One region of the Streptomyces sp. CNH287 genome, then DNA from elsewhere that is predicted to be linked to it. Evidence: riboswitches for the same ligand, from Rfam matches in the RefSeq annotation. Region 1 holds a riboswitch; each other region holds the start of a gene.

Region 1 (9,634 bases):
TCGGTGAAGCGCACCGAGACGCCCGGCTCGGCGGCCAGCGCGTCCACGTCGGTGAAGTTCGACATCAGGGGCACCGGCAGCACGGCGACGCGCAGCACGTCCGCCCCGTACGGTGCGGCGACGCCGCTCTCGCGCACCGTGCCGCGCAGCGACAGCCGCAGGCCGTCCTCCTCGTCGATGCCCAGCCCGTGCGCGTAGGGCAGCACGCCCAGCGGCTGCCGGCCGGTGAGCCGCCGCAGCATCTCCAGGCCCGGCTCCAGCAGGCTGACGTCGCCCCGGAACTTGTTCACCAGATAGCCGGCGACCAGCTCCTGGTCCTCGGCGGAGAGCAGCGCGGTGGTACCGAAGAGGGAGGCGAAGACGCCGCCGCGGTCGATGTCGCCGACGACGACCACCGGCAGGCGGGCGGCGCGGGCGAGGCCCATGTTCACGATGTCGCCGTGCCGCAGGTTGATCTCGGCGGGGCTGCCCGCTCCCTCGCAGATCACCGCGTCGTGGGTGGCGCGCAGCTGCTCCAGGCAGTCGGTGACCGTGCCCAGCAGCGCCCGCCTGCCCTCGGGGCGCGGGCCGTGGGAGCCGCCGGGGCTGGCAGCGCTGCCGGGGCCGCCCGGTCCGAAGTAGCCGCGGGCGCTCAGCTCGCCGACCGGCTTCCCCATCAGCACGACCTGACTGCTGTGGTCACCGCCGGGCTTGAGCAGTACGGGGTTCATCAGGGCGCTGGGCTCGACGCGCGCCGCTGCCGCCTGCATCGCCTGCGCCCGCCCGATCTCGGCGCCCTCACGGGTGACGTACGAGTTCAGCGACATGTTCTGCGCCTTGAACGGCGCGACCTTGAGGCCCTGGCGGGCGAGCCAGCGGCAGATGCCGGCCGTGACGACGCTCTTGCCCGCGTCCGAGGTGGTCCCCGCGACCAGCAGTCCGTGCGCGCCCCTCACCGCCGTGCCTCCCCGGGCTGCGCCTTCGGCGGGCACGGGGCCGGGGGCCGCGCGGCCGGGAGCCGGGCCGCCGCCGCGCGGGCGGCGAGGGTCACCGCGAGTGCCAGCGCACCGACGCGCCGCCCCAGCGCCACGGCCCGCTCGATGTCGGCCGGAGTGACCGCCCGGCCACCGGGGTTGAGCAGCGGCCGGTGCTCGACGCGGCCCCCGTACGCGAGGGTGCCGCCCAGCCGGACGCCCAGCGCGCCCGCGAACGCGGCCTCCACCGGCCCCGCGTTGGGGCTGGGGTGGTGCCGGGCGTCCCGGCGCCACGCGCGCAGGGCGCCCCCGCCGTCCGGTCCGGCCAGCGCGGCGAGCGCCGCGGTCAGCCGGGCGCCGGGGCAGCCGAGCACGTCGTCCAGGCGGGCCGCGGCCCAGCCGAACCGGCGGTAGCGCGGGGACTTGTGGCCGACCATCGCGTCCAGGGTGTTCGCCGCGCGGAACGCGGCCAGGCCCGGGACGCCCGCCAGCGCGCCCCAGAACAGCGCGCCGACCACCGCGTCCGAGGTGTTCTCCGCGACGGACTCCACCACGGCGCGCGCGAGCGCGTCCGCGTCCAGCGCCTCCGGGTCCCGGCCGCACAGCCGGGGCAGCAGCGCGCGGGCCGCCGCCAGGTCGCCGGCCTCGAGCGCGGCGCCCACGGCCCGCGCCTCCCGCGCCAGCGAACTGCCGCCCAGCACGGACCAGGTGACCGTCGCGCTCACCGCGGCGGGCCACACCGCCCCGGCCCCGGCGGTGCCCTTCGCCGCGGCGGTCGCCGCGGCACGGGCCAGCGCGGCGGCCCCGCCCACGCACAGGGCGGTGTGCAGCGTCCCGGCGCCGCGGTGGTCACGCCACAGCGCGCGCTCGGCCCGTGCCGCCGCGCGCCCGAAGGCCGCCACGGGATGGCCGCGTCGAGGGTCGGCGAACACCAGATCGGCGAGGTAGCCCACGGCGGTTCCCCAGCCGTGGGCGGTGTGAGCCCGCATCCGTCAACGCGCCGTCGCGCCCCGGCGGAACGGGCCCGGCGCGCGCCGGCGTGGCGGCGTACCGGGGGAGGGGGCGGCTTGGGCAGGGCGTGCGGCGGGGAAGCCACGCATGGCGTTTGTCCTCACTCAGGGTCCGCGCCCTGGTTCGACGTGACCGGCGACGAGAGTCTCCTGGCTCCCGGATCGACGCGTCCCCCGGCCTTCCAGCCCCTGACGGGACCGTGACGCTGGGTGGGGGAGCGCTCCCCGGTGACAGTGGCGGGACCGCGCCGGATTCACACCGGACTTCCTCTCCTGCCGCCGTATGGCACGGGAAGTTCACCACGTGCGCCATCGGCCGTCAACTCGGCCTTGACCTGCGACGGGAGAGTGTGAGGAGGCACACGGGAAGGGGTACGGGCGATGCCCGTACCCCTTCGTGCCGTGTCCTCGCCGTGCCTCAACCGTGCTCCGGACCGTGCTTCAGGCCGTGCTTCCGGCCGGTCAGGCGGCGATCAGATAGATCCCGTACGCCACGGCCAGCGCGCAGACGGCGAAGCAGACGTACGCCCCCGTGCGGGGCAGCGCGGCGGCGGAGGTGCCGTCCGCCTTGGAGGCGGTCCCCATGATCCCGAGGGTGAAGATGCCCACCAGGCCGACCGTCGCCACCAGGCTGACGCCGAAGACCTGGCCGAGGGCGGCCCAGTCGATGTCCATAGCTGTGTCCCTGCTTCTTTCAGGAGAGGCTGGAGGCGGGTGAGGTGGAGTGCGAGACCGTGCCGGCCTGGTGCGGAATGCCTTCCGCCCCCTCCGGTCCCGCCTCGGGCTGCGGCTGCTGCGCCTCGGCGTCGGGCAGCGGCGCCGACTGCTCGGCGCGGCCCGCGGTGGGAGGCGGTGCGACGGCCTGCATGGCCGTGGTGACCACGCCCGCGGGCTCGGTGCCGCCTGCGGGGGAGCCCCCGTCGGTGTCCTCCGGCAGGTCGTTGACGTTGGTGTGGTCGACCACCTCGCGGCGCGAGGCGATCCAGATGGCGGCGCTGCTGACGACCAGGAGCACCGCGACCGTGGTGACACCCCAGTCGCCCTGCTCGGCCAGCACCGCGGAGGCGCCCGCGATCAGACCGGCCGCCGGGATGGTCAACCCCCAGCCCGCGACCATGCGGCCCGCCGTCGACCAGTGCACGACGCCGCCCTTGCGGCCCACTCCCGAGCCCATCACCGCACCGGAGCACACGTGGGTGGTGGAGAGGGAGAAGCCGATGTGCGAGGAGGCCAGGATGGTGGCCGCCGCGCTCGTCTGGGCGGAGAAGCCCTGCGGCGGCTTGATGTCGGTGATGCCCTTGCCCATGGTGCGGATGATGCGCCAGCCGCCCAGGTAGGTGCCGGCCGCGATGGCGATGCCGGCCGAGGCGACGACCCACATGGGCGGGTCGGCGTCGGCGCCCAGGGCGCCGCCGGAGATCAGCGCGAGCGTGATCACACCCATGGTCTTCTGCGCGTCGTTCGTGCCGTGCGCCAGCGAGACCAGCCCGGCGGAGGCGATCTGCCCGGCCCGGAAGCCCTTGGCCGTCTGCTTCTCGTCCACACGCTGGGTCATCCGGTAGGTGAGCCGCGTCGCGAACAGGGCGGCCAGACCGGCCACCAGCGGCGCCGCGAGGGCCGGGATGAGGACCTTCATGATGACGACCTCGCCGTTGACGGCGCCGAAGCCCACCGAGGCGACGGTCGCACCGAGGAGGCCGCCCATGAGGGCGTGCGAAGAACTGGAGGGGAGCCCGGCGAGCCAGGTCAGCAGATTCCAGATGATCGCGCCGACGAGCGCGGCGAAGATCACTTCGGGTTGGATTCCGGAACCTTCGTCGATCAGTCCGGAGGAGATGGTCTTGGCGACCTCGACGGACACGAAGGCGCCGATGAGGTTGAGGACCGCCGACATCGCCACCGCCGTCTTGGGCTTGAGAGCCCCGGTGGAGATGGTGGTGGCCATGGCGTTGGCTGTGTCGTGGAAGCCGTTCGTAAAGTCGAACACCAAGGCCGTGACGATCACGATCCCGATGAGAAGCGTGATGTGTTCCATTCACCCAGGCAATCAGTTCGAAGGTCAGTGACTTGGTGAACGTAAGGATCGTGAGTGAACGGAAGATGAACTCAGGCGGGCATCGGGGTGTCACTCGGCGAGGCTTGTTGTGACCAAGCTGCTACATAGCGTAACAGGAGATTCACGGAGCGCCGCCCGCTAGTCTGCGGGGCTGGAGGTGCACATGCGACGAACCCTCGCGGACGCCTGGGAAGCAGTGGTGGAGACGGCCCGCAGGACGGTCACCGACGGCCTGGTCGTGGGGACTTCGGGGAACGTCTCGGTGCGGGTCGGGGACACGGTGCTGGTGACGCCGACCGGGGTGCCCTACGACCGGCTCGGCCCGGACGACCTGTGCGCCGTCGATCTCACCGGCGCCCCCGCGGGCCCGGCGTCCGGGCGGCAGCCGCGGCCCACCAGCGAACTGCCCATGCACCTGGCCGTGTACCGCAGCTCCGACGCCCGCGCCGTGGTGCACACGCACGCCGTGCACGCCACCGCGGTGTCCACCCTCGTCGACGAACTCCCCGCCATCCACTACATGGCCGCCGCACTGGGCGGCGTGGTGCGGGTCGCGCCCTACGCGCCGTACGGCAGCGACGAGTTGGCCGCACACATGCTCGCGGCGCTGGAGGGTCGCAGCGGCTGCCTGCTGCGCAACCACGGCACCGTCGCGTACGGCGCCACGCTCGACCAGGCGTACGACCGCACCGCGCAGCTGGAGTGGATGTGCCAGGTCTGGCTCACCGCCGCCTCCGTACCGGGGCACACCCCGGCCCTGCTCACCCGCGCCGAGATCGACCGCACGGTCGTCCGGCTGCGCGGATACGGCCAGCCGGGGCCGCCCCGCGCGGAGCCGGCGCAGCCCGCCTCGGACGGCCCGGCCGCACCCCCGCCCGCAGCCGCCTCACCCGACCGCCGCTGACCGCTGGCCCTCGCGCGCCCGCGGGCCGACACTGGTGAGGATGCGCCTGCTGACGAGGGCGGCCCTGGCCGCCACCACCGTGCTGGGTGCCGGGGCGGCCGTGGTGGCCGCCGGACGGTGCGCCGCCGACGCTGCCCTGAGACCGGCCCGCGCCCGTCCGGGCCACCCGCCGCTGCCCGCGGGCTTCGCCGGACCGCCGCTGACCGTGCACTCCTTCACCGAGGGCGGCCCCGCCGCGGACCCTGCCGTCGGCGAGGGCCAGGGCGAGGGGCGGATCGCCCTCACCCGCTCGCTGACCGCCCTCCTGCCGGGCGTCTACGGCTTGACCGGCCGCGGCCTGCACGCGGTCGCGGGCCCGGTGCTGGACGCGTCCGCGCCCCCGGCAGGCGCGCGCGAGCCGGGTACGGCGGCGGACACCGTCGTACGCCGCCTGGTGCGCGTGACGCACGGGAGCATCACCACCGGCACCAAGGTCCGCGTCACCCCGCTCGTCCACCTGGGCGACCCGCGCGGCGCGCTCGGCCTCGACTACGCCGAGGTGGCCGTCCCCGGGGACACCGGCGAACTGCCCGCCTGGTTCGTACCCGGCGACCGCGACACCTGGGTCATCACCGTGCACGGCCTCGGCGCGACCCGCGAGCAGCCGCTGTGCGTCCTGCCCTTCCTGCACGCCCAGCGCTTCCCCGTCCTGGACCTCGCCTACCGGGGCGACCGCGGGGCCCCCGGCACCGCGAACGGCACCGGGCATCTCGGCGACCGCGAGTGGCACGACCTCGACGCGGCGATGCACTACGCGGTCAGCTACGGCGCCGAGCGCCTCGTGCTGCACGGCTGGTCCACCGGCGCCACCATGGCCCTGCACGCCACCGCCAACTCCGCCCTGCGCGACCGCGTCAGCGGACTCGTCCTGGACTCGCCCGTCCTGGACCGGCGGGCCACCCTGCGCGCCTTGGCCGCCGCACGTGGCGTTCCCGGCGCGCTGCTCCCGCTGGCGGTACGGGCGGCCGAGGGGCGCGCGGTGCTCGGCCAGGGCCCGCCGCCCGAACTCGCCGATCCGGCCCGGCTCGCCGTGCCCACCCTCCTCTTCCACGGCCCCGACGACACCGTCGCCCCCTGGGAGCCCGCCCGCCGGCTGGCCGGCCGGCACCCGGAACTGGTCACCCTGCACACGGTGCCGCACGCCCCGCACGGCGCGATGTGGAACGCCGACCCGGCAGGCTACGAGGAGGCACTGCGCCGCTTCCTCACCCCGCTCATGTGACCCCGCCCGCGCCCGGCACGCGCCCGGGCCCGCAGCCCCGTGAGCGCCGCTCAAGTGAGCGGAAAAGACTTCCGTTTGGGTTTTCCCCTCCCAGGATGAAGACTGCCCCTGTGACGTCCCGTACTCCGCGAGACACCCGGCTGCGCCTTGTCCCCCGACGACCCATCGCCGCCGCCCGCCGCACCGCGACCTCGGCCGGCCGCGGGCGCGCCTGGCCCGCGCCCGGTGCCTCCGGGCCCAGGCCGCCCGAAGGCACCCCACCGCCCGCCGTGCTCGCCCGACAGGCCCGGGCCGTACTGGGCGGCGCGGTCCGGATGGCCCGCTGGGCGGCGGGCGAACCGCCCAGCGCGGGCGTGCCCACGGCCGAGGCGTTCGAGCGGGCCGCCGCCCAGCTGCGGCTCACCCCGGACCAGGTCCGCGCCGACTGGGACCGCGCCCGCCTCGCCGGGCTCATCGAACTGCACGGGGACACCGCGCGCCCCGGCTGGCGGCTGCGCGCCTGGGAACGCGACGACAGCGCCGTACTGCGCGGCTGGGTCGCCCTCTTCGACGGCTGGTCGCTGGCCCGGCCCGCCCCGGCCGAGGCGGCCGACCCGCTGCTCGTGGGCGAGACAGTGGTGGCCATGCCGCAGCTCCTCTCGCTGCTGCACCTGTCCGCCGGGCCGGTGACCGTACCCGCGCTGCTGGACCTGCTCGTCCAGCGGATCACGGAACTGCGCGCCGAACTGCGTACCGACCGCGATCCGGGCCAGGCCGATCCGGACCAGGAGGCGGACGACCCCGCCGTGCTGCTGCCCGTGCTGCTGGACTGGGCGCTGGACGGCCTCGTCGCCGTCGGCGCCCTGACCCGCTGCTCCGACGGCGACGACGCGCGGGCCGACTCGGCCGTGCTCACCTCGCTGGGCAACTGGGCGGTGTGGACCAAGCTGGAGCAGATCTGCGTGGCCGCCCAGAGCCCCGCGGGGAACATCGAGCAGTCCGCCGAGGACATGCTGCGCGGCTGCGCCCGGCTCACCCCCGGCCCCGCGCGGGCCGAGTACCGCGCCTGGCTCGCCGCCCGCACCTCCGGCCCGGCCGTCACCGGCCTGCTGGAGGCCGCCCGTGGCGAGGACGCCCTCATCCGCGGCCTCGCCTTCGAGGCGCTGCGCGTCGTCGGAGCGCCCGCCGAGCCCGACGTACGCGCCGCGGCCGAGGAGCCGACGCTGCGCCCGTACGCGCTGCTCTGGCTCGCCGAGCAGGAGGGCGCCGACCCGGAGGAGCTGGCCGGGGGCGCGCACGGCGTGCTCACCAGGGAAGAGGCCACCTGGCTGTGGGTGGACACGGCCGCCGCCGTGACCGACCACGGCGAGGGGCGGCTGCTGGTCGACCACCTCGACACGGCGGTGCAGGGGAGCGTGCCGCAGCTGCTGGAGGAGGTACGGGCGGCCGGGCATCCGCGCACGGTGCAGGTGCTGGTCGCGCTCGCCGCGGCGCACCCGGACCCGGCGCTGGCCAAGGCGGTCCGGCGGGCGGCGTTCCAGGTGCACACGGGGCACGCGGACGACCGACGCTAGGGCGTGCCGGGCGTTTGGGGGCACCCGTCCCCAGGCCCAGGGGAGGCCCCCGTCTCGCTGCCTTGTCGGAGTCGGCTTCCCGGGGGCGGGACGAAGCGGGTGGAGCGGGCGCAGTGCACCCGACGCTTCAGCCCGCCCCGTCCGCCCCGGCGCCCGGCGCGTACGTGCCGAAGCTCCAGATGTTGCCCTCGGCGTCCCGGGCCATGAAGTCGCGGGAGCCGTAGTCCTGGTCGGTGGGCGGCACCAGGATCTCCGCGCCCGCCCGCTCGGCCCGCCGGTAGGCCGCGTCGCAGTCCTCGACCACGAGATACACCCCCGCGGGCCCGCCCCCGGCCATCGCCGCGTCGAACGCGCCGCCACGGCCCCTGGTGCCGAGCATCACGGTGCCGTTGCCGAACGTCAGCTCAGCGTGCTCGACCACACCGTCCTCGTTCTCGTACACCACGTGCTCGGTGAAGCCGAAGGCCTCCGTGAGCTGCCGGATCGCCGCCTTCGCGTCGCGGTAGAGCAGGGTCGGACACACGGCGGGGACTTCACTCATCCCACTCACCACCTTTCCGTCGGGGATCGTGCCGGCGGCGGGAGCCGCCATGGTCACTCCCGTGTCGGGTACCGGGCACCGCCTGGGGGAAACGCATTTGCCTGTCGCCGCTAGACTTGCCCCCATGGCTTCTCTCCTTGTGCATTGACGTCCGTACGTCTGCGCCGCCCGGTCCCCTCGTACGTACGTCCTTCACACCTGCCCTGGAGCTAGTCCCGTGATCACCGTTTCCGGCCTCGAACTGCGTGCCGGCGCACGCATGCTCATCGAATCCGCCACCTTCCGCATCGCGCAGGGCGACCGCATCGGCCTGGTGGGCCGCAACGGCGCCGGCAAGACCACCCTCACCAGGTGCCTGGCGGGCGAGGCCACCCCCGCCGCCGGCACCATCACCCGTTCGGGCGAAGTGGGGTATCTGCCGCAGGACCCGCGCACCGGCGACCTCGACGTGCTCGCCCGCGACCGCATCCTCTCCGCGCGCGGCCTCGACGCGGTCATCCGCAGGATGCGCGAGAACGAGCAGCGCATGGCGACCGGCCAGGGCGCCACCCGCGAGCGCGCGATGAAGAAGTACGAGCGCCTGGAGACGGAGTTCCTCACCCGCGGCGGGTACGCCGCCGAGGCCGAGGCCGCCACCATCTCGGCCAGCCTCGGGCTGCCGGACCGGGTGCTCGGCCAGGCGCTGCACACCCTCTCCGGCGGTCAGCGCCGCCGCGTCGAGCTGGCCCGCATCCTCTTCTCCGACGCCGACATCCTGCTGCTGGACGAGCCGACCAACCACCTCGACGCCGACTCCGTGGTCTGGCTGCGGGACTTCCTGCGGACCTACCGGGGCGGCCTCGTGGTGATCTCCCACGACGTCAACCTCGTGGAGACCGTCGTCAACAAGGTCTTCAACCTGGACGCGAACCGCTCCCAGATCGACCTCTACAACATGGGCTGGAAGCAGTACATCACCCAGCGCGAGTCGGACGAGAAGCGGCGCAAGCGCGAGCGGGCCAACGCCGAGAAGAAGGCCGCCTCGCTGAACTCGCAGGCCGACAAGATGCGCGCCAAGGCCACCAAGGCCGTGGCCGCGCAGAACATGGCGCGCCGGGCCGAGAAGCTGCTCTCCGGGCTGGAGGCGGAGCGCCAGTCGGACAAGGTGGCCAAGCTGCGCTTCCCGGACCCGGCGCCGTGCGGCAAGACCCCGCTGATGGCGCACGAGCTGTCCAAGTCGTACGGCTCACTGGAGATCTTCACCGACGTCGGGCTGGCCATCGACCGGGGTTCCCGGGTCGTCATCCTCGGCCTCAACGGCGCGGGGAAGACCACCCTGCTCCGGCTGCTGGCCGGGGTGGAGAAGCCGGACACCGG
Region 2 (9,634 bases), on a different contig from region 1:
CGATCTCCTCGTTGCTGAGGCCGGCCGCGACCAGCGCCATCACCTCCCGCTCCCGGCCGGTCAGCACCGCCAGCCGTTCGGCCCCCGCCACCTCCGGCGCCCGCAGCCGGGCGAACTCCTCGATGACCCCGCGGGTGACGGCGGGCGCCAGCAGGCTCTGCCCGGCCGCGACCGTGCGGACGGCGGCCCGCAGGTCGTCCGGCTCGATGTCCTTGAGCAGGAAGCCCGCCGCACCGTGGCGCAGCGCCTCGAAGACGTACGCGTCGATCTCGTAGGTGGTCAGCATCACCACGCGCACCCGGTCCAGGGCGGGATCGGCAGCGATCCGGCGGGTGGCCTCGATGCCGTCGACACCGGGCATCCGGACGTCCATCAGCACCACGTCCGGGCGGGTGGTGCGGACGGCCTCGACCGCCTGCCGCCCGTCGGCCGCCTCCGCGACGACCACCAGGTCCTCGGTGAGGTCGAACAGGGCGCGGAACCCGGCCCGTACGACGGTCTGGTCGTCGGCGAGCACCATGCGTACGGTCATCCGGTCCCTCCCTCGGCGGGCAGCGCGGCGCGGACCCGGAAGCCGCCACCGGGCACGGGCCCGTACTCGATACTGCCGCCGATGGCCGCCGCGCGCTCGCGCATGCCGATCAGGCCGAAACCGGCGGGGGGCGGGGACGGGGGCGGGTGCGCGCTCGCGTCGCGCGGGTGCGCGGGGGGCGGCCTGCCGTCGTCCACGACCTCGACCACCAGCAGGCCTCCGTCCCGTATGACCGAGACCGCGGCGTGCCGGGCGCCCGCGTGCCGGACCACGTTCGTCAGGGCCTCCTGCACGATGCGGTACGCGGCCAGCCCGGCGACCGCCGAGCACCGCACCGGCTCCTGCCGCAGCACCATCTCCACCCCGCCGCCCGCGAGGTGCCCGACCAGTTCGGCCAGCCCGTCCAGCCCCGGCACCGGGGCGGTCGGCTCGCCGCCGCTGCCGCCACCGCCGTCGCTTCCGTCGCCGCGCAGCACCGTCACCGTGGTGCGCAGCTCCCGTACGGCGTCCTTGCCCGACGCGCGCACCTGCCGCATCGCCTTGCGCGCCAGGTCCGGCCGGGTCTCCAGCGCGTCGAGGGCGACGCCGGTCTGCACGGTCATCGCGGTCACCGTGTGCGCCACGATGTCGTGCAGCTCACGCGCGATCCGCGCCCGCTCCTCCTGCACCCGCCGCACCGCCTCGCGCTCCCGCTCCGCCTCCGCGCGGGCGGCGCGGGCGGCGTACTCGTGCAGCAGCTGCCGCCGGGTGCGCACCACCTCGCCCAGCAGCAGCGGCACCAGCGGCCAGAGCATCTCCAGTACGGGCAGCCCCTGCGGGTTGACCACGTCCCGGCCCACCTCCAGGGCGACGGCGCCCGAGGCGGCCGAGGCGAGCAGCGCCGTCCACAGGGTGCGGCGGCGGTCGCCCTGCACGGCGACCGTGTACAGCGCCACGATCACCGACAGGTTCAGCAGCTCGCCGATGTGCCCGTAGAGCGCCCAGCCCGCGCACGCGGCCCCGGTCACCACCGCCACCGCCACCGGACGGCGGCGGCGCCACAGCAGGGCGAGGAGGGAGACGGCGAGGAGCAGCCAGGTGAACCAGTCGGCCTGCCGGTAGCCGGGCTCGTTCACGGCCGCGTCCGCGGCGGTGAGGGCGCCGACCACGGCCACCACCAGCAGGTCCAGCACGTACGGCGGCAGCGCGCGGAGGCGCCGTACCAGGCCGTCGGGGGTCAACATGTGTCTCACCGTAGGAGGCGCGGGCGGGGCGCGCATACGACTCCGGGAGTAGCGGGCGCGGCTGGCCGAGCGGATCGCCAACCGCTTCGGCGAGGTCTTCGAGGCCGCACCGGTGCCCGACGCCGCACCCGAGGCCGCACCTGCGGCGTCGGGCGGTGGCGGCCCGGTCAGCCCGTGACCGCCAGCACCGCGACGGCCGGGCCGAAGGCGCCGCCGAGCTGGTAGCAGAGCGAGAACAGGCCGATCGCCGTGGGCCGTTGGGCCGGGGCCGCCGCACCGGCGGCGTACGAGGCGAGCACCGCGTTGCCCGCGACCGCGGCGGCCCCCGCCAGCGCGGCCACCCCCAGCAGCAGCGGTGCCCACGGGGTGAGCAGCGCGGCCAGCGGCGCCAGCGCGCCGAGCGCGATCAGCACGGCCAGCACGGTCGGCCGCCCCAGGCGGGCGGAGGCGGCCGGCAGCAGCCAGCCGAGCACGGAGCCGGCCAGCAGGGCGGCCAGCTGGCCGGTGCCGACGGTGGCGGTGGACCAGCCCGTACGGTCCGCGAGCAGTTCGGGCACGGCGAAGAGCAGCACGAAGTACGAGGTGGACAGGGCGCAGGCGAGCAGCGCCGAGGTGGCGAAGGCGGGCGTACGCACCACGGCGCGGGGGACGAAGCCGTCGAGCCGTGAGCGCGTGTGTGCCAGGAGCAGCAGGCCGAGTACGAGCGCGACGAGCACGGCCGGCACCGGACAGCGCGGGATCAGCACCAGCGCCGAGGCCAGCACGGTCAGCAGCGCGGCACCCCGGGCGTCGAAGCGGCCCCCGGCGGACGGGACTTCGGCGGACGGGGCCCCGGGTGACGGCGCCTGGGCCGGTGCCGCCTCGGGCCGTACGGCGCGCGCGACGGCCGGGACGGCCAGCAGGACGACGGCCGGGACCGCGAGCGCGAGCCGCCACGACGCCGTTTCGCTCAGCCAGGAGCCGAGCAGCGGCCCGGTCGCGCCCAGCACCCCGAAGCCGGAGGTGATCACGCCCATCCGGCGGGCCGTGCCGGCCAGGGTGAGGGCGAGGGTGATCAGCCCCGCACCGCCTGCGGCCTGCGCGGCCCGTCCGGCCAGCGCCAGCGGCAGCCAGGGCGAGACGGCCACCAGCGCCGTGCCCGCCGCCACCAGGGCGGCGCCGAGCCGGAGCGCGGCGGCCGTACCGTGCCGGCGCAGGCGGCCGGCCAGCAGCGGGGTGCTCACCGCCATCGCCCAGGCGAACACGGTGACGAACCAGGTCGCGGTGGCCTTGCCGGTGCCGAGCGAGTGGGCCATGTCGGGAAGGATCAGCACGGGGCTGTTGGCCCCGGCGGCGATCGGCGCCGTCAGCAGCGCCAGCCAGGCGGCGTGGACGCGCCGGGGCGGCGGGGCGGCCCGCGCCGGTCGTGCGGCCGCTGCGGCGGGCGGGGTGGGCAGGGTGGCGGTCGCTCGGGTCTCGCGCACGGCTGGCGGTCCCTTCCTCCAGGGCAGTAATCTCAACGTTGAGATAAAAACAGCTCAGTCTTCTCAACGTCAAGTGTATGAACGTTGAGAGAATGAACTTTGAGAGGAGCCCCGATGGGTGATGCGGTGGACGTGATCGTCGGCCAGTGGACCAAGGAGCGGCCGGAGCTGGCCGACGACCTGTGGCCGGTCCAGGTGATCGGCAGACTCCAGCGGCTCGGGCGCTACCTGGACCGGGAGATGAAGAGCTTCGCCGCCGCACGCGGGCTGGAACTGGGCGAGTTCGACGTCCTCACCACCCTCCAGCGGTCCGGCCCGCCGTACGAGCTGACGGCCGGTGCGCTGCTGAAGGCGTCCATGGTGACCTCCGGGGCGATCACCAACCGCATCGACCGGATGGAGACCAAAGGGCTGGTCGAGCGGGTACGCGACGAAGGCGACCGCCGCACCGTCAAGATCCGCCTCACCGAGCGGGGCAGCGAGTTGATCCTCGCCGTCATGTCCGAGCACCTGGCCAACGAGGCCCGGACGCTGGCGGGGCTGGAGCGGGCGGAGTGCGACCAACTGGCCGACGCCCTCCGCACGTTGCTGGAGTCCCTCGGCGACACCTCGCTCAGCTGATGGCCTCACCCCCGCACCCGCCGCTGGACCGGTGGGACCCCGCGTCCCCGGCCGAGGCCGCCCGCCTCTTCGCCGGGCTGGGCGTCCCCTGGTGGGTGGCGGGCGGCTGGGCCATCGCGCTCGCGGCGGGCCGCCCCGTACGCGAGCACGCCGACCTGGACGTACTGCTGCTGCGGCGCGACCAGCTCGCCGTGCAGCGGGCCCTGCCCGACTGGCGCTGGTGGGCCGCCGACCCGCCCGGCACGCTGCGCCCGTGGGCGCCCGGCGAGACGCTGCCGCACGGGGTGCAGGACATCTGGTGCCAGCCCGGCCCCCGCGCCCCCTGGCGCCTCCAGGTCATGCTGGACGAGGCGGACGGCGGCGCGTGGGTCTCGCACCGCGACCCGCGCGTCCGGCTGCCGCTCGCGGCCGTCGGCCGCACCTCCGGGGAGGGCATCCCCTACCTCGCGCCGGAGGTGCAGCTCTTCTACAAGGCCGGATCGCCCCGGCCCAAGGACGAGCAGGACCTGGCCGCCGCCCTGCCCCTGCTCGACCCGGGCCGGCGGCAGTGGCTCACCGGCACGATCACCCGCACGTACGGCCCGCAGCACCCCTGGCTGGCACGCCTGCGCCCCTGACCGGGCGGGTCCCTGACCGGGCGGGTCCCTGGCCGGACGGGTCCCTGGCCGGGCACTCGTCAGCCCAGGGTGTCCCGGACCTCCCGTGCCGCCGCCACCAGGTTCTCCAGCGAGGCGCGCACCTCCGGCCAGGCACGGGTCTTCAGCCCGCAGTCGGGGTTGGCCCACAGCCGCTCCGCCGGGATCGCGCGCAGCCCCTCGCGCAGCAGCGCGGCCAGTTCGGCCGCCTCGGGCACCCGGGGCGCGTGGATGTCGTACACCCCCGGGCCGACCTCGCGCGGGTAGCCCGCCCTGGCGAGTTCACCGGCGACCTCCATGCGCGAGCGGGCCGCCTCCAGGCTGATGACGTCGGCGTCCAGCGCCTCGATGGCGGCGAGGATCTCACCGAACTCGGCGTAGCACATGTGGGTGTGGATCTGGGTCTCCGCACGGACGCCGCCGGTGGTCAGGCGGAAGGCCTCGGTGGCCCATTCCAGGTAGGCGGGGCGGTCGGCGGCGCGCAGCGGCAGGGTCTCCCGCAGGGCGGGCTCGTCGACCTGGATGACCGAAGTACCCGCCGCCTCCAAGTCGTCGACCTCGTCGCGCAGGGCGAGCGCGACTTGGCGCGCGGTGTCGCCGAGCGGCTGGTCGTCGCGGACGAAGGACCAGGCGAGCATGGTGACGGGCCCGGTGAGCATGCCCTTGACCGGCTTGCCGGTGCGGCTCTGCGCGTAGCGCGTCCAGCGCAGCGTCATGGGCGCGGTGCGGGAGACGTCCCCGGCCAGCACGGGCGGGCGCACGTAGCGGGTGCCGTACGACTGGACCCAGCCGTGCTGGGTGGCCACGTAGCCGGTCAGCCGCTCGGCGAAGTACTGCACCATGTCGTTGCGTTCGGGCTCGCCGTGCACCAGGACGTCCAGCCCGGCCTTCTCCTGGAAGTCCAGCACCTCCTGGATCTCGGCGGCGATCCGCCCGTCGTACGCCGCCTGCCCGATGCGGCCCGCGCGCAGGTCGGCGCGGGCCCGGCGCAGTTCGGCGGTCTGCGGGAAGGAGCCGACGGTGGTGGTCGGTACGCGCGGCAGGCCCAGGCGCGCGCGCTGGGCGACGGCCCGCTCCTCGTAAGGCTCTGCCCGCTTGGCGTCCGAGGGGCGCACGGCCGCACAGCGGGCCCGTACGGCGGGGTCGCGGGTGAGCACGGAGACCGAACGGGCGCTGCGGGCCGCCCGGTTGGCGGCCAGCTGCGGGCCGATGGCCTCGGTGCCCTCGGCCAGCCCGCGTGCCAGCGTGACCACTTCGTCCGTCTTCTGGCGGGCGAAGGCGAGCCAGCGGGCGACCTCCGGGTCCACGCCGTCCTCGAGCGAGGCGTCCAGCGGCACGTGCAGGAGGGAGCAGGAAGGGGCGACGTCCACCCGGGCGGCCAGGCCCAGCAGCGTGGCCAGGGTGGCCAGCGAGCGCTCCAGGTCGTTGATCCAGACGTTGCGGCCGTCGACGACGCCCGCGACCAGCCGCTTGCCCGGCAGGCCGCCGACGGCCGCGAGGTCGTCCAGGTTGGCGGCGGCGGGCCCGGTGAAGTCGAGGGCGAGGCCCTCGACCGGCGCCTGCGCGAGGACGGGCAGCGCCTCGCCGAGCCGGTCGAAGTAGGCGGCGACCAGCAGCCGGGGCCGGTCGGTGAGGCCGCCCAGCTCGCGCAGGACGCGGGCGGCGGCGCCGAGCACGGCGGGCGACTGGTCCTGCACGAGGACCGGCTCGTCCAGCTGCACCCAGGCGGCGCCGGCGGCGCGCAGGTCGGCGAGGACCTCGGCGTAGACGGGGAGCAGCCGGTCCAGCAGGGTCAGCGGCTCGAACCCCGGGTCGACGCCGGGGGCGGGCTTGGCCAGCAGCAGGAAGGTGAGCGGGCCCACCAGCACCGGGCGCGCGGTGTGGCCCTCGGCGCGGGCCTCGGTGAACTCGGCGACGGGCTTGGCGGAGTCGGCCGTGAAGACGGTGCCGGGGCCCAGTTCGGGCACCAGGTAGTGGTAGTTGGTGTCGAACCACTTGGTCATCTCCAGCGGCGGGGTGCGCTGGTCGCCGCGCGCCATCGCGAAGTACCCGCCCAGGGCGTCCGCTTCGACGGCGGCCCGGTGCCGCTCGGGGACGGCGCCCGTCATCACCAGGGTGTCCAGCATGTGGTCGTAGAGCGAGAAGTCGCCGGTGGGGACCTCTTGGATGCCTGCCTCCGCGAGCCGGCGCCGGGTGTCGCGGCGCAGCCGGGCGGCCGTGCCGAGCAGCTCGTCGGCACTGCGCCGCCCCGCCCAGTAGCCCTCGACGGCCTTCTTCAGCTCGCGTCCCGGGCCCTGCCGGGGGTGGCCGTGCAGGGTGGGCAGCGGGCGGTCGTGCGCGGCGGCGGGGTCGGCGTAGGCAGGATCGGCAGGGGCGGAGCCGGTGGTGGCGCCGACGGGGGTGGCGGAACTGTCAGCCACGGAACTCTCCTTCGCGAGTCGCGGTGCGACCCCGGTGCCGCCCGGGAGGCGCGAAGGCAGGACCGGCGGGCGGCACACGAGACCGTGTGCGGCTGCCCGCGCTCCGCCGACCCGCCCTCGAGGTCACCGAGATCACCGCGTACGGGATCGCACGCGGGCAGTGGCAGGTCTTCGGACTCGCGGGCACACCCTGCCGGTCCAGGCCCGGCCGGGCACCTACTGGCCGTCGCTTCCCAGGCCCAGTTCTGCGGCCCAGTGCGCGTGACGCCGTTCGTTCCCACTCACCGCTGCGGGGCAGTCCCGGACTCGCACCGGGTTCCCTCTTGTCGTCGCCACCGCCTGGCGGGCGGGGCGAACCAGCTGCACACCCCACACAATCACAGCGGCGGAGCGGGGTGAAGACGGCATCGGACCGCATCGCGCCCGTACGCGTCCGGACGGTGACGGGGGCGGTACGGAACGGGTGTGCGCGTGTCCGCCAGGGACGCGGAAGCGGACGCTTTCCGGCCCGATTCCGTGACGTTCCCCACGGTCGGCCGCCCCAAGTGCCCCGGCTGTCGCGGCGTCCGCGCAGGCTCTGCCCGGGGCAGTTGCCCCGCGCAAGGGGCGGGCGTGCATGCGTCCACACTTCACTCGTACGGGTGTCATCGCAGCTCGGGGGCGTACGGCTACCCACGGGTATGCGCCGGGTACGCACCGCCTGTGCGCCCGCAGGGGAAAGCGGGCAGGCCGGACGGGAGGCGCAGGGGGCGTATCCGAGGAGTCTTGTCCTGAACGCGGTGGGTGAGATTGCCGCGCTCCTGGCCTAACCTTGACGGTATGTCCCCTACTCCTTCACCCGCGTCGAGGTCGTCGCGGTTACCCGTCGAAGAAGCCAACGCAGCGATCCGCGCGTTCGTGGCAGGCCGCAAGGTATGGACGCCTGCCGACCTCGCGGAGCTGGCGCGGCTGCGGCAGGACTGGATGGACGCGGCCAGCGGCCGGACCGGGGGCCGGCAGCGAAACGCGGACGAGGGTGAGGAGGCGGCGTAGGCCGCCCCTCACCCCCATCCACCGACCCTCATCACCCGCGCCTTTCACCCTCCTCCCTCTCCTTCACAGTTCGTCCCAGGCCGCGCCCAGCCTGCGCACCAGTTCGGTCAGAGTCGGCGGCGGCATCGTGTACGGCACCCGGATGTGGCTCTCGTACGCCCCCTCCGCGTCCATCGTCGCCCCCGGTACGACCTCGACCCCGTGCCGGAGGGCCACCTGCGCGTACACCGCGGCGTCGACGCGGCCCGGCAGCCGTACCCACAGCGCCGAGCCGCCGTCCGGCGTGCGCCACCTCCAGTCCGGCAGGCGTTCGGCGAACAGCCGCTCCAACAGCCCCAGGCGCGCCCGCAGTTCGCCCGCCCGCTCCGCGCGGATCGCGGCGAGCCCCGGCAACAGCCGTGCGGCCAGCGCCTGTTCGAGCACGGGCCCGCCGAGGTCGGCGAGCGTCTTGAGGCGGGCCAGGCGCTCCACCACCTGCTCGGGGCCGCGCACCCAGCCGATACGCAGCCCGCTCCACACGGACTTCGCCAGTGAGCCGACGGTGAGGACCTGCGCGTCCCGCCCGGCGAAGGCGCCGATGGGCGGCGGCTCGGCGACGGTGCCCAGACACGCGTTGTAGGCCAGGTCCTCCACCACCGGGACGCGGTAGCGGGCGGCCAGTTCGGCGACCCGGCGGCGGCGCCCGGCGGACATCAGGGTGCCCGTCGGGTTGTGGTACGTCGGCATGACGAACAGCAGCGCGGGGGCGTGCGCGCGCAGCGCCCGCTCCAGCGCGTCCGGCCGTACGCCGTCCTCGTCCATCGGCACGCCCCGCAGGTGCACGCCCAGCGCCCGGAAGGTGTCCAGGCAGCCCGGCCAGCTGGGCTGCTCCACCACGACCGTGTCCCGCCTGCGCAGGTAGAGCCGGGCGGCCAGCGCCAGCGCCTGGGTGGCGCCCGTGGTCACCAGCACCTGCGCGGGCGTGGTGGGCGTGCCCTCCTCGGTGCAGTGCGCCGCGACGGCCGCGCGCAGGGCGGGCAGGCCGCGCGGGTGGTAGCCGATGTCGCTCAGCAGCGGCTCCAGGTCCGGCCCGTCCGGTGCGGCCAGCTCCAGCAGCGCCGCGCGCACCTGCGGTACGGCCCTTTCGGCGGCGGAGGCCAGCGAGAGGGTGCCGCCGGGGCCGTCCACCAGCCGCTGGACCAGCGAGGTGGCCCGGCCCCCGGGCACCCGGCCGTCGGCGCCGCCCGCGACGGGAGCGCCGCCCGTAGCGTCTCCCGCAGCCGCGTGCGGGCGGGTGGGGGCGACCCGGGTGCCGCTGCCGCGCAGGCTGTCCAGCACGCCGGGACCGCGCAGCTCCTCGTACGCGGTGGCCACGGTGGCCCGGCTCAGCGACAGCGCGGCGGCCAACGCGCGCTCCGACGGCAGCCGTTCGCCCTGCTGGAGATCGCCGCGCCGGACGGCTCGGGCGAGCGCGGCGGCGAGCTTGCGGTAGAGCGGCCCGGGGCCGTGCATCCAGTCGCCGAGGATCGCGGCCAGCACGGCGGGGTCGCCGGGCCCCTCCCGCCCTGGGCGGTCCGCGCGTACCGGCCCGGCGGGTACCGGCCCGGCGGGTTTCGGTCCGGCGCGTTCCGGTCCGGCGCGTTCCGGTCCACTTCGGCCTCCTTTGGCACGGGTGCGCCGCCACCGCCGCGACCAGGCTTGCGCGTGCGGCGCCCGGCACCGCCCGGAC
Region 3 (9,634 bases), on a different contig from region 1:
CGGGGCGCGCCCGGCACAGGTGTACACACGGTGATACCCGGCGACACAGCGGGCACCCGGCGGCTTCCGGACACCGACGACAGGGGAATCAGGCGGCACATCGTGAGGATCTTCGGCAAGGTGCGGCACCGGCCCTCCGCCTCCTGGCGGCAGGCGACCGACCGCGCGTTCACGCTCATCGGTGACGGACGCTACGAGGACGCCGGCGCCCTGCTGACGCGTGCCGCGGACCTGGAGCCGTGGCTTTCCGAGTCGTGGTTCAACCTCGCCCTGCTGCACAAGTTCCGGCACGACTGGGAGCAGGCCCGCGCCGCCGGGCTGCGCGCGGTCGCCCTGCTGGACCGCGAGACGGGCGCCCCCGACTGGTGGAACGTCGGCATCGCCGCCACCGCCCTCCAGGACTGGCCGCTCGCGCGCCGCAGCTGGCAGGCGTACGGGCTGCGGGTGCCCGGGGAGGCGCAGACGGCCGCGGCGGCCGGTGAGCCGACCGGCATGCAGCTGGGCAGCGCGGCCGTACGGCTCTCTCCGGAGGGCGAGGCCGAGGTGGTGTGGGGCAGGCGGATCGATCCGGCCCGGCTGGAGATCCAGAGCATCCCGCTGCCCTCCTCCGGGCGCCGCTGGGGCGAGGTCGTGCTGCACGACGGCGTGCCGCACGGCGAGCGCACCACCGCGGCCGGCCCCTCCTACCCGGTCTTCGACGAGATCGAGCTGTGGGCGCCCTCGCCCGTGCCCACCTGGGTGGTGCTGCTGGATGCGGCCTCCGAGTCGGACCGGGACGCACTGGAGCGGCTGGCGGCACAGGCCGGGTTCGCCGCCGAGGACTGGTCGTCGTCGGTGCGGTTGCTGTGCCGGTCGTGCTCGGAGAGCCGGATGCCCAGCGACGAGGGCGACGGCTCGCTGCACCTGGACCCGCACGACCACAGCTCGCCGGGCCACCCCGGCCCGCTCGGCCACATGACCGCGGGCGGGCCCGGTGACCTGTGGGTTCCCGAGCGCGAGTGCGGGCTGGCGGCGCCGGGCGGACTGGTGCGCGGCCTGCTGGACGGCTGGGTGGCGGACAGCCCGGACAGCCGCGAGTGGCGTGATCTGGAAGAGGTCTGCTGAGCGCGCGCCCGCGCACCCGTACCCTGTAGGGCGAAGTGGCCGGATGGGACCCGGGAGCCCGGGCATGAGGAAGGCGTAAGGCGGAATGGCGCAGCAGCAGGACACCCAGTCGGAACCGGTGGACGAGTACGTGGTCGACACGGAGCGGTGCGAGGAGCGCGAGCTGGCCTACCGCGAGCGGGGCACCGCCCGTCCGATCACCGTCGTCGGCAATCCGGTGCTGCACCGGGAGTGCGCGCAGGTGACCGAGTTCGGCCCCGAACTGGCCTCGCTGATCGACGACATGTTCGCCAGCCAGCGCGCGGCGGAGGGCGTCGGCCTCGCGGCGAACCAGATCGGCGTGGACCTCAAGGTCTTCGTCTACGACTGCCCGGACGACGACGGCGTACGGCACGTGGGCGTCGTCTGCAATCCGGTGCTGGACGAACTCCCCGCCGAGCAGCGGGTGCTGGACGACTCGAACGAGGGCTGCCTCTCGGTGCCCACCGCCTACGCCTCGCTCGCCCGCCCGGACCGCGCCGTCGTCCGGGGGCAGGACGCGGAGGGCAGGCCGATCGCGGTCCGGGGCGACGGCTACTTCGCCCGCTGCCTCCAGCACGAGACGGACCACCTGTACGGCTATCTCTACATCGACCGGCTCTCCAAGCGGGACCGGAAGGACGCCCTCCAGCAGATGGCCGAGGGCACCGCGCGCTACGAGACGGTGCCGAACGACTGAGGCGGGGCTGCGCGGAGCGCGGGCCGGGGCCTTCACCTCCGTCGGCGGCTCGAAGTGGAAGTCCGGCTCGGGCAACGGCCACTACCGCGAGGGCAACCACTGGGACGTGACCTACCGCAACTGCGGCGGCTGCTGACCGGCCACGTCCCCGGGTCACCGCATCAGAACTCGTCGTCGAAGGAGACGGACCCCTCCACCGCCGTCTGGTAGGCCGAGGCACGGCGTTCGAAGAAGTTGGTCAGCTCCTGGACGTTCTGGAGTTCCATGAAGGAGAACGGGTTCCTGGAGCCGTAGCGGGCCGGAAAGCCCAGCCGTACGAGCCGCTGGTCCGCCACGGCCTCCAGGTACTCCCGCATCGACTCGGTGTTCATCCCCGGCAGGCCCTCGCCGCACAGGTCGCGCGCGAACTGCAACTCGGCCTCCACGGCCTCCGCCAGCATCGCGGTGACCTCCGCCTCCAGTGCGTCGTCGAAGAGTTCGGGCTCCTCCGCGCGGACGGTGTCCACGACGTCGAAGGCGAAGGCCATGTGCATCGACTCGTCGCGGAAGACCCAGTTGGTGCCGGTGGCCAGCCCGTGCAGCAGGCCGCGCGAGCGGAACCAGTAGACGTAGGCGAAGGCCCCGTAGAAGAACAGGCCCTCGATGCAGGCCGCGAAGCAGATCAGGTTCAGCAGGAACCGCCGCCGGTCGGCGCGGGACTCCAGCTGGTCGATCCGCTCCGCCCCCTCGCCGCCCTCCAGAGCGGCCATCCAGCGGAAGCAGAACTGCGCCTTCTCGCGGATGGAGGGGATGTTCTCCACGGCGGAGAACGCCTCGACGCGCTCGTCCGGGTCGGGCAGGTAGGTGTCCAGCAGGGTCAGGTAGAACTGGACGTGCACCGCCTCCTCGAAGAGCTGCCGCGAGAGGTACAGGCGCGCTTCGGGGGAGTTGATGTGCTTGTACAGGCTCAGCACCAGGTTGTTGGCGACGATCGAGTCGCCGGTGGCGAAGAACGCCACGAGGCGGCTGATCATGTGCTGTTCGCCCGCGGAGAGCTTGGCGAGGTCGGTGACGTCGGAGTGGAGGTCGACCTCCTCCACCGTCCAGGTGTTCTTGATGGCGTCGCGGTAGCGGTCGTAGAACTCCGGGTAGCGCATGGGGCGCAGGGTGAGTTCGAAGCCCGGGTCGAGCAGGTTCTTCGCGCGGGCGCTCGGCGCGGCGGGGGTGGTGGTCATTGGCATGCCTCGCAGGACTCGGGGTTCTCCAGGGAGCAGGCGGCGGCCTCGGCGTCCGCCGTGCCGGGGGCGGGCTCGGCGGGGGCAGCCGTGGCGGAGCCGCCCCCCGCCGCCTGCGCGATCCGCGTCGCCGGGCGGGAGCGCAGGTAGTAGGTGGTCTTGATGCCGCGCTTCCACGCGTACGCGTACATCGAGCTGAGCTTGCCGATCGTCGGCGAACTCAGGAAGAGGTTCAGCGACTGGCTCTGGTCCAGGTACGGCGTGCGGGCCGCCGCCATGTCGATCAGCGCGCGCTGCGGGATCTCCCACGCCGTGCGGTAGAGCCCGCGCACCTCCTCGGGGACGCGCGGCAGGTCCTGTACCGAGCCGCTGCTCTCGCGCAGTTCCTCGCGCATCCGCTCGTCCCACAGGCCGAGCCGCTTGAGGTCCGCCACCAGGTAGGCGTTCACCTGGAGGAACTCGCCGCTGAGCGTCTCCCGCTTGAAGAGGTTGGAGACCTGCGGCTCGATGCACTCGTAGACACCGGCGATGGAGGCGATGGTCGCGGTCGGCGCGACGGCGAGCAGCAGCGCGTTGCGCAGCCCGGTCTGCGCGATCCGCTCGCGCAGCGCCGCCCACCGCTGCGGCCAGGACTCCTCGGCCTCCGGGTAGTGGTCGGGGTGCAGTACGCCGCGCGCCGTGCGGGTCGCCGCCCAGGCGGGGAGCGGGCCGTGCCGCTCTGCCAGGTCGGCGGAGGCCTCGTAGGCGGCGAGCATGACGCGCTCGGAGATGCGGGTGGAGAGCTGCCGCGCCGCCGCCGAGTCGAAGGGCAGCCGCAGCCGGAAGAAGACGTCCTGGAGGCCCATCAGGCCCAGACCGACCGGGCGCCAGCGGGAGTTGGAGGCGCCCGCCTCAGCGGTCGGGTAGAAGTTGATGTCGACGACGCGGTCCAGGAAAGTGACGGCCGTACGGACGGTGGCGTCGAGCCGCTCCCAGTCCACCTCCCCGCCGTCGGTCAGGTGTGCGGCGAGGTTGACGGAGCCCAGGTTGCAGACGGCCGTCTCCCCGTCGTCGGTGACCTCCAGGATCTCCGTGCACAGGTTCGAGGAGTGCACGACGCTGCCGGGCTCCGCCGTCTGGTTCGCGGTGCGGTTGGCGGCGTCCTTGAAGGTCATCCAGCCGTTCCCGGTCTGCGCGAGGGTGCGCATCATCCGGGCGTACAGCTCGCGCGCGGGCAGCGTACGGACCGCGAGCCCGGCGGCCTCGGCGCGGCGGTAGGCGGCGTCGAACTCGTCGCCCCACAGGTCGACCAGCTCCGGTGTGTCGGACGGGGAGAAGAGCGACCAGGCGGTGTCCGCCTCGACCCGGCGCATGAACTCGTCCGGAATCCAGTGCGCGAGGTTGAGGTTGTGGGTGCGCCGGGCCTCCTCGCCGGTGTTGTCGCGCAGTTCGAGGAACTCCTCGATGTCCGCGTGCCAGGTCTCCAGATAGACGCAGGCCGCGCCCTTGCGCCTGCCGCCCTGGTTGACCGCGGCCACCGAGGAGTCCAGCGTCCGCAGGAAGGGGACGATGCCGTTCGAGTGCCCGTTCGTGCCCCGGATGAGCGAACCGCGGGCGCGGATGCGGGAGAACGGCAGGCCGATGCCGCCGGCGTGCTTCGAGAGGCGGGCCACCTGGTGGTAGCGCTGGTAGATCGAGTCGAGTTCGTCCAGCGGTGAGTCCAGCAGGTAGCACGAGGACATCTGGGGGTGCCGGGTGCCGGAGTTGAACAGCGTGGGGGAGGAGGGGAGATAGGCGAGCGTGCTGGTCAGCCGGTACAGCTCGGCCACCTCGCGCACCGCTGCCGCGGCCTGCTCGGCGGTGTCGCCCTCGGCGGCCAGCCCGCAGGCCACGCGCAGCAGGAAGTGCTGCGGCGTCTCGATGACCTGCCGGGTGCGCGGGTGCCGCAGCAGGTAGCGCGAGTGGACGGTACGCAGCCCGAAGTAGCCGAAGCGGTCGTCCGCTCCCGCCGCGAGGGCGGCCTCCACCAGCGCGTCCAGCCGGTCCGCGTGCCGGGTGACGAACCGCGCCGTGCCGTCCGCGATCAGCCCCTCGCGGTGCCCCACCGCGACCGAGGTGGAGAAGGAGACGGCGCCCTGCCCGGCCGCCTCGTCCCGTACGGCGAGGGTGAGCAGCCGGGCGGCGAGCCGCGAGTACTCCGGCTCCTCGCCGATCAGCCCGGCCGCCGCCTCGGCGGCGAGGGACCGCAACTCCGCCGCGCCGGAGCCCGGATGACGGCCGCGCAGCGCGGCGGCGGCCACCCGGTGCGGGTCGGCTGCGGGCAGGTCGGCGCTGAGGCGGACCAGCAGGGCGGTGAGTTCCGCGGCGGCGGATTCCGCGCCCGCGGGGCCCGCTGAGACGGGCTCCGCGGTGGCGGGTGCGGCTGGTGCGATGGTCACGGGACGTGCTCTCCCTCGCTCGGCTGGAGCCACGGGGAGGGGCACGACGGGCGTGAGCGGCTCCGGACTTCAAGGCACGACGGCGCTCCGCGTCCGCCGGCCCAACCCACGAGGCCCGGACGTGTACAAAACCGTCGGCAGGTGCTCGGGCTCGGCCGCGGCGCGGTGGACGCGCCCGCCATACCGTTGCGGGACAGCTCCGGATTCACACCGGATTCCCCTGCGGCGACAGCAAGCACCACCATACATGTGGTGCCACCCAGCTCATGCACCCCAAGATGTGGTGTCCCGCGCGGGCGACAGGAAGGCGCTCAGCCGGACAGCTCCAGTGCGAAGGTCCACAGCGGCAGGCCCGGCAGCGGCTCCCAGTCCCGCTCCGGGGTGCGGACGAAACCCAGCCGCCCGTACAGCCGGTGGGCCGCCGCCATCTCCGGCACGCTGGAGAGCACCACCCGGCGCAGTCCCAGCCCGCGCGCCCGCGTGAGGCACTCGCGTACGAGCGCCTCGCCCACGCCCCGGCCCCGGCCGGCCGGGAGCACCGCGAGCATCCGGAACTCGGCCTCGCCCGGCCCCGCGATGTCCGCGTACTCCCCGCCCGCGCCGACGAAGGCGACCGCGCCCAGCAGCGCGCCGGCGCCGCCCGCCTCGGCCGGTCCCGCCGTCTCCACGGCCACCAGCACCTGCGTGTGCCGAGCGCGGCGCCGGGCGTCCCGCAGCTCCTCGAGGTAGGGATCGCTCACCCCGTGGGTCAGCAGCCCGTCGCCGAGGTACACCCGGGCGGTCAGCTCGCCGACGTCTGCGAGTTCTTCCTCGCGCGCCGCCCTGATCGTTATGTCCATGACCGCCAGCATGCGGTACGCGCCCGGGTGCGTACCGGGCAGGCCCTCAGTGGCCGCCGGCCGCCGGGGGCAGGTCCTTGACCTTGGGGTCGCCCGCGTCCGCCGTGTAGTCGGCCGGGACGGTCTCGTCGACGCCCTCCGGCGCCTTCAGCGCCCGCAGGACGAACGTGAGGGCCACCGTCACCACCGCGTTCAGCACGATCGCGGTCAGCCCGATGTAGCCGATCTCGCCGATCATCGGGATCGAGTCGTTGCTGCCGCCGAAGTGCTTCTGCTTGGGCGAGGAGACGTGGTACGCGGCGATCGTGCCGTACGCCATGCCGACGGCCCAGCCCGCCAGCAGCGCCCAGCGGTGCAGCCACCGGGTGAACAGGCCGCCGACCAGGGCGGGGAAGGTCTGGAGAATCCAGATGCCGCCCAGCAGCTGGAAGTTGATCGCCGTCGACTTGTCCAGCGTCAGGACGAACACCAGCGCCCCCACCTTGACCACCAGCGAGGTGATCTTGGAGACCTTGGTCTCCTGCGCCGGGGTGGCGTCCGGTTTGAGGAAGTCCCGGTAGATGTTGCGGGTGAAGAGGTTCGCGGCGGCGATGGACATGATCGCCGCCGGGACCAGCGCCCCGATGCCGATCGCGGCGAACGCCACCCCGGTGAACCAGTCCGGGAACATGTTCTCGAACAGCTGGGGCACGATCAGCTGCCCGTTCTCGACCTCGATGCCCGCCGCGATGCCCATGAAGCCCAGCAGCGCCAGCAGGCCCAGCATGAGCGAGTACAGCGGCAGGATGGTGGTGTTGCGGCGGATCACCTCGCGGCTGCGGCTGGAGAGCGTCGCGGTGATCGCGTGCGGGTACATGAACAGCGCGAGCGCCGACCCCAGCGCCAGGGTGGCGTACGCCCAGTGCGCGTCGGGCCCGGCCACCAGGGAGCCGCCGGTCTCCGAGAGCTTCTCCTCGGCGTCGCTGAAGATGTCGTCGAACCCGCCCAGTTCGATGGGGATGTAGATGATCGCGACCACGATCACCAGGTAGATCAGCGCGTCCTTGACGAAGGCGATCAGCGCCGGGGCGCGCAGGCCGGACGAGTAGGTGTACGCGGCCAGCACGCCGAAGGCGATCAGCAGCGGCAGGTCCTTGACGAACCAGTGCGTCGACTCGCCGCCGCCCACCCCCAGCACGTCCAGCACCGCCTGGATGCCGACGAGTTGGAGCGCGATGTACGGCATCGTGGCCAGGATTCCGGTGAGGGCGACCGCGAGCGAGAGCCCCTTGGAGCCGAAGCGCCCCTTCACGAAGTCCGAGGTCGTCACGTAGCCGTGCCGGTGGGAGACCGACCAGAGGCGGGGCAGGAAGGTGAAGATCAGCGGGTAGACGAGGATCGTGTACGGCACCGCGAAGAAGCCGGCCGCGCCCGCCGCGTACACCGCGGCCGGGACGGCGACGAAGGTGTACGCGGTGTACAGGTCGCCGCCGAGCAGGAACCAGGTGATCCAGGTGCCGAAGCTGCGCCCGCCCAGGCCCCACTCGTCCAGGTTGTCGGCCGTCGCCCTGCGCCAGCGGGCGGCGAGGAAGCCCATCACCGTGACCAGGGCGAAGAAGAAGAGGAAGACGCTGAGCGCGACGACGTTGACGCCTTCGTTCACTTCGGCTCAGCCCCCTCGGTCCGCCCGCCCTGACCGCCGTGCCCGCCCTGACCCGCGTGCCCGGCCGCCTGCTTGCGGGCCGCCTGCTCCCGGCGTACGAGCACGTACGCGACGCAGGTCAGCGCCGTCGAGATCGGCACCCAGAGCATCTGGTACCAGTAGAAGAACGGGATGCCGATGAAGGCCGGGTCCACGCTGTCGTACGAGCCGACCCAGAGCATCGAGACGAACGGCGCGAGGAGGCACAGCCCGGCCACCACGCGCGAGGGCGTGACGACCGGTTCGCGGGCGTGCGGTGGTGACATGAAGGCGACTCCGTCCCTGGGGCTCCGGCCGGTCTTCTGCGGGGTGGCAGAAATCTAGTCACAGAGCGGTCCCCCGTCACTACCCCGATCAGTAACGGACAGGCCACGCGGAGCGTGTAGGCGTCACGGAGGTGCGGTGGATGGGCGGGAACGGGCGGGGGAAGGCCGCGCGGAGCCGCCGCCCGCTCAGGGGCGGGGCCGCTGGAGCCGGGCCACGAACTTGTAGCGGTCGCCGCGGTAGACCGACCGCACCCACTCCACCGGCTCACCGTCGGTGTCCCGCGAGTGCCGCGAGAGCATCAGCATCGGCAGGCCCACGTCGGTGGCCAGCAGCCCGGCCTCCCGCGGGGTGGCCAGCGAGGTCTCGATGGTCTCCTCGGCCTCCGCCAGGTGGACGTCGTAGACCTCCGCCAGCGCAGTGTAGAGCGAGGAGTACTTGACCAGGCTGCGCCGCAGGGCGGGGAAGCGCTTCTCGGAGAGGTGCGTGGTCTCGATGGCCATCGGTTCGCCGCTGGCCAGCCGCAGCCGCTCGATGCGCAGCACCCGGCCCCCGGCGAGGATGTCCAGCAGGCCGGCCAGGCGGTCGTCCGCGGTGATGTAGCCGATGTCCAGGAGCTGCGAGGTGGGTTCGAGTCCCTGGGCCCGCATGTCCTCGGTGTAGGAGGTGAGTTGGAGCGCCTGGGAGACCTTGGGCTTGGCGACGAACGTGCCCTTGCCCTGTATCCGCTCCAGCCGTCCCTCGACCACGAGTTCCTGGAGTGCCTGGCGGACGGTCGTCCGTGAGGTGTCGAACTCGCTTGCCAGCGTGCGCTCCGGCGGGACCGGGGTGCCCGGTGGCATGGTTTCGGTCATCTCGAGCAGATGGCGCTTGAGCCGGTAGTACTTGGGAACGCGCGCGGTGCGTGTCGCCGCCTGCCCGTTCCCCCCGCTTCCGCCCCCGCCGGCGGTGCGGGCGGTGGCCACCCTGTCTATCCCGACCTCAGTGGCCGCAACCCCGTCGGTGCCCATGGCACGCCTTCCCGACTCGTGTCGTGCTGCCGTCACCGGCTCCTCCGTGTACGTCGCGGGTCACATCGTGGCACGGGCTCTGCCAAGGGGGGTGTCCCAGCTCAGATGTCGTTCCGGTAACGGAACCGACTGTGAGCTTTATACACCGTTGACACCCCTATAGGTCTAGGCCAAGCTGCGGGCACTGGTCTAAACCATTAAAGACCAAACCCAGACCCACGGGCAGTACGCGGCGTATGTCTTCTGTCATCTCGGTGGGCGGGGGGTTTCTGGTGGTCCCTTGAGGAGGATGACGTGAAGCGCAAGCTCATAGCGGCTGTAGGAGCCGCCACGATGGTGGCCACGGTCGCCGGTTGTGGCTCCGACGATGACGACAGCGGCAGCGGC

What was found. Region 1 has a riboswitch for cobalamin ahead of H299_RS35080 (cobalamin biosynthesis protein). Riboswitches for the same ligand answer to the same signal wherever they lie in the genome.
Positions count from the first base shown of each region.
Region 2: another riboswitch for cobalamin. It lies ahead of metE (5-methyltetrahydropteroyltriglutamate--homocysteine S-methyltransferase); the one in region 1 lies ahead of H299_RS35080 (cobalamin biosynthesis protein).
Region 3: another riboswitch for cobalamin. It lies ahead of H299_RS0107865 (ribonucleoside-diphosphate reductase subunit alpha); the one in region 1 lies ahead of H299_RS35080 (cobalamin biosynthesis protein).

Region 1 is NZ_AUKQ01000018.1:115,669-125,302, forward strand. Features, by position in the region: gene H299_RS0119440 (cobyric acid synthase) at 1-935, opposite strand, end outside; gene H299_RS35080 (cobalamin biosynthesis protein) at 932-1,942, opposite strand; cobalamin riboswitch at 2,107-2,234, opposite strand; gene H299_RS0119450 (hypothetical protein) at 2,426-2,638, opposite strand; gene H299_RS35085 (inorganic phosphate transporter) at 2,658-3,998, opposite strand; gene H299_RS35090 (class II aldolase/adducin family protein) at 4,183-4,923, shown strand; gene H299_RS0119465 (prolyl oligopeptidase family serine peptidase) at 4,964-6,184, shown strand; gene H299_RS0119470 (hypothetical protein) at 6,295-7,737, shown strand; gene H299_RS0119475 (VOC family protein) at 7,865-8,278, opposite strand; gene H299_RS0119480 (ABC-F family ATP-binding cassette domain-containing protein) at 8,496-9,634, shown strand, end outside.
Region 2 is NZ_KE384251.1:579,565-589,198, reverse strand. Features, by position in the region: gene H299_RS0126405 (response regulator transcription factor) at 1-532, opposite strand, end outside; gene H299_RS0126400 (sensor histidine kinase) at 529-1,755, opposite strand; gene H299_RS0126395 (MFS transporter) at 1,923-3,218, opposite strand; gene H299_RS0126390 (MarR family transcriptional regulator) at 3,333-3,839, shown strand; gene H299_RS0126385 (nucleotidyltransferase domain-containing protein) at 3,839-4,456, shown strand; gene metE (5-methyltetrahydropteroyltriglutamate--homocysteine S-methyltransferase) at 4,516-6,798, opposite strand; cobalamin riboswitch at 7,040-7,271, opposite strand; gene H299_RS40690 (hypothetical protein) at 7,792-7,926, shown strand; gene H299_RS0126370 (aminotransferase-like domain-containing protein) at 7,990-9,444, opposite strand.
Region 3 is NZ_AUKQ01000005.1:332,772-342,405, forward strand. Features, by position in the region: gene H299_RS0107850 (hypothetical protein) at 103-1,104, shown strand; gene def (peptide deformylase) at 1,190-1,822, shown strand; gene H299_RS0107860 (ribonucleotide-diphosphate reductase subunit beta) at 1,984-3,036, opposite strand; gene H299_RS0107865 (ribonucleoside-diphosphate reductase subunit alpha) at 3,033-5,453, opposite strand; cobalamin riboswitch at 5,573-5,711, opposite strand; gene H299_RS0107870 (GNAT family N-acetyltransferase) at 5,765-6,292, opposite strand; gene mctP (monocarboxylate uptake permease MctP) at 6,339-7,934, opposite strand; gene H299_RS32785 (DUF3311 domain-containing protein) at 7,931-8,239, opposite strand; gene H299_RS0107885 (GntR family transcriptional regulator) at 8,426-9,247, opposite strand; gene H299_RS0107890 (extracellular solute-binding protein) at 9,542-9,634, shown strand, end outside.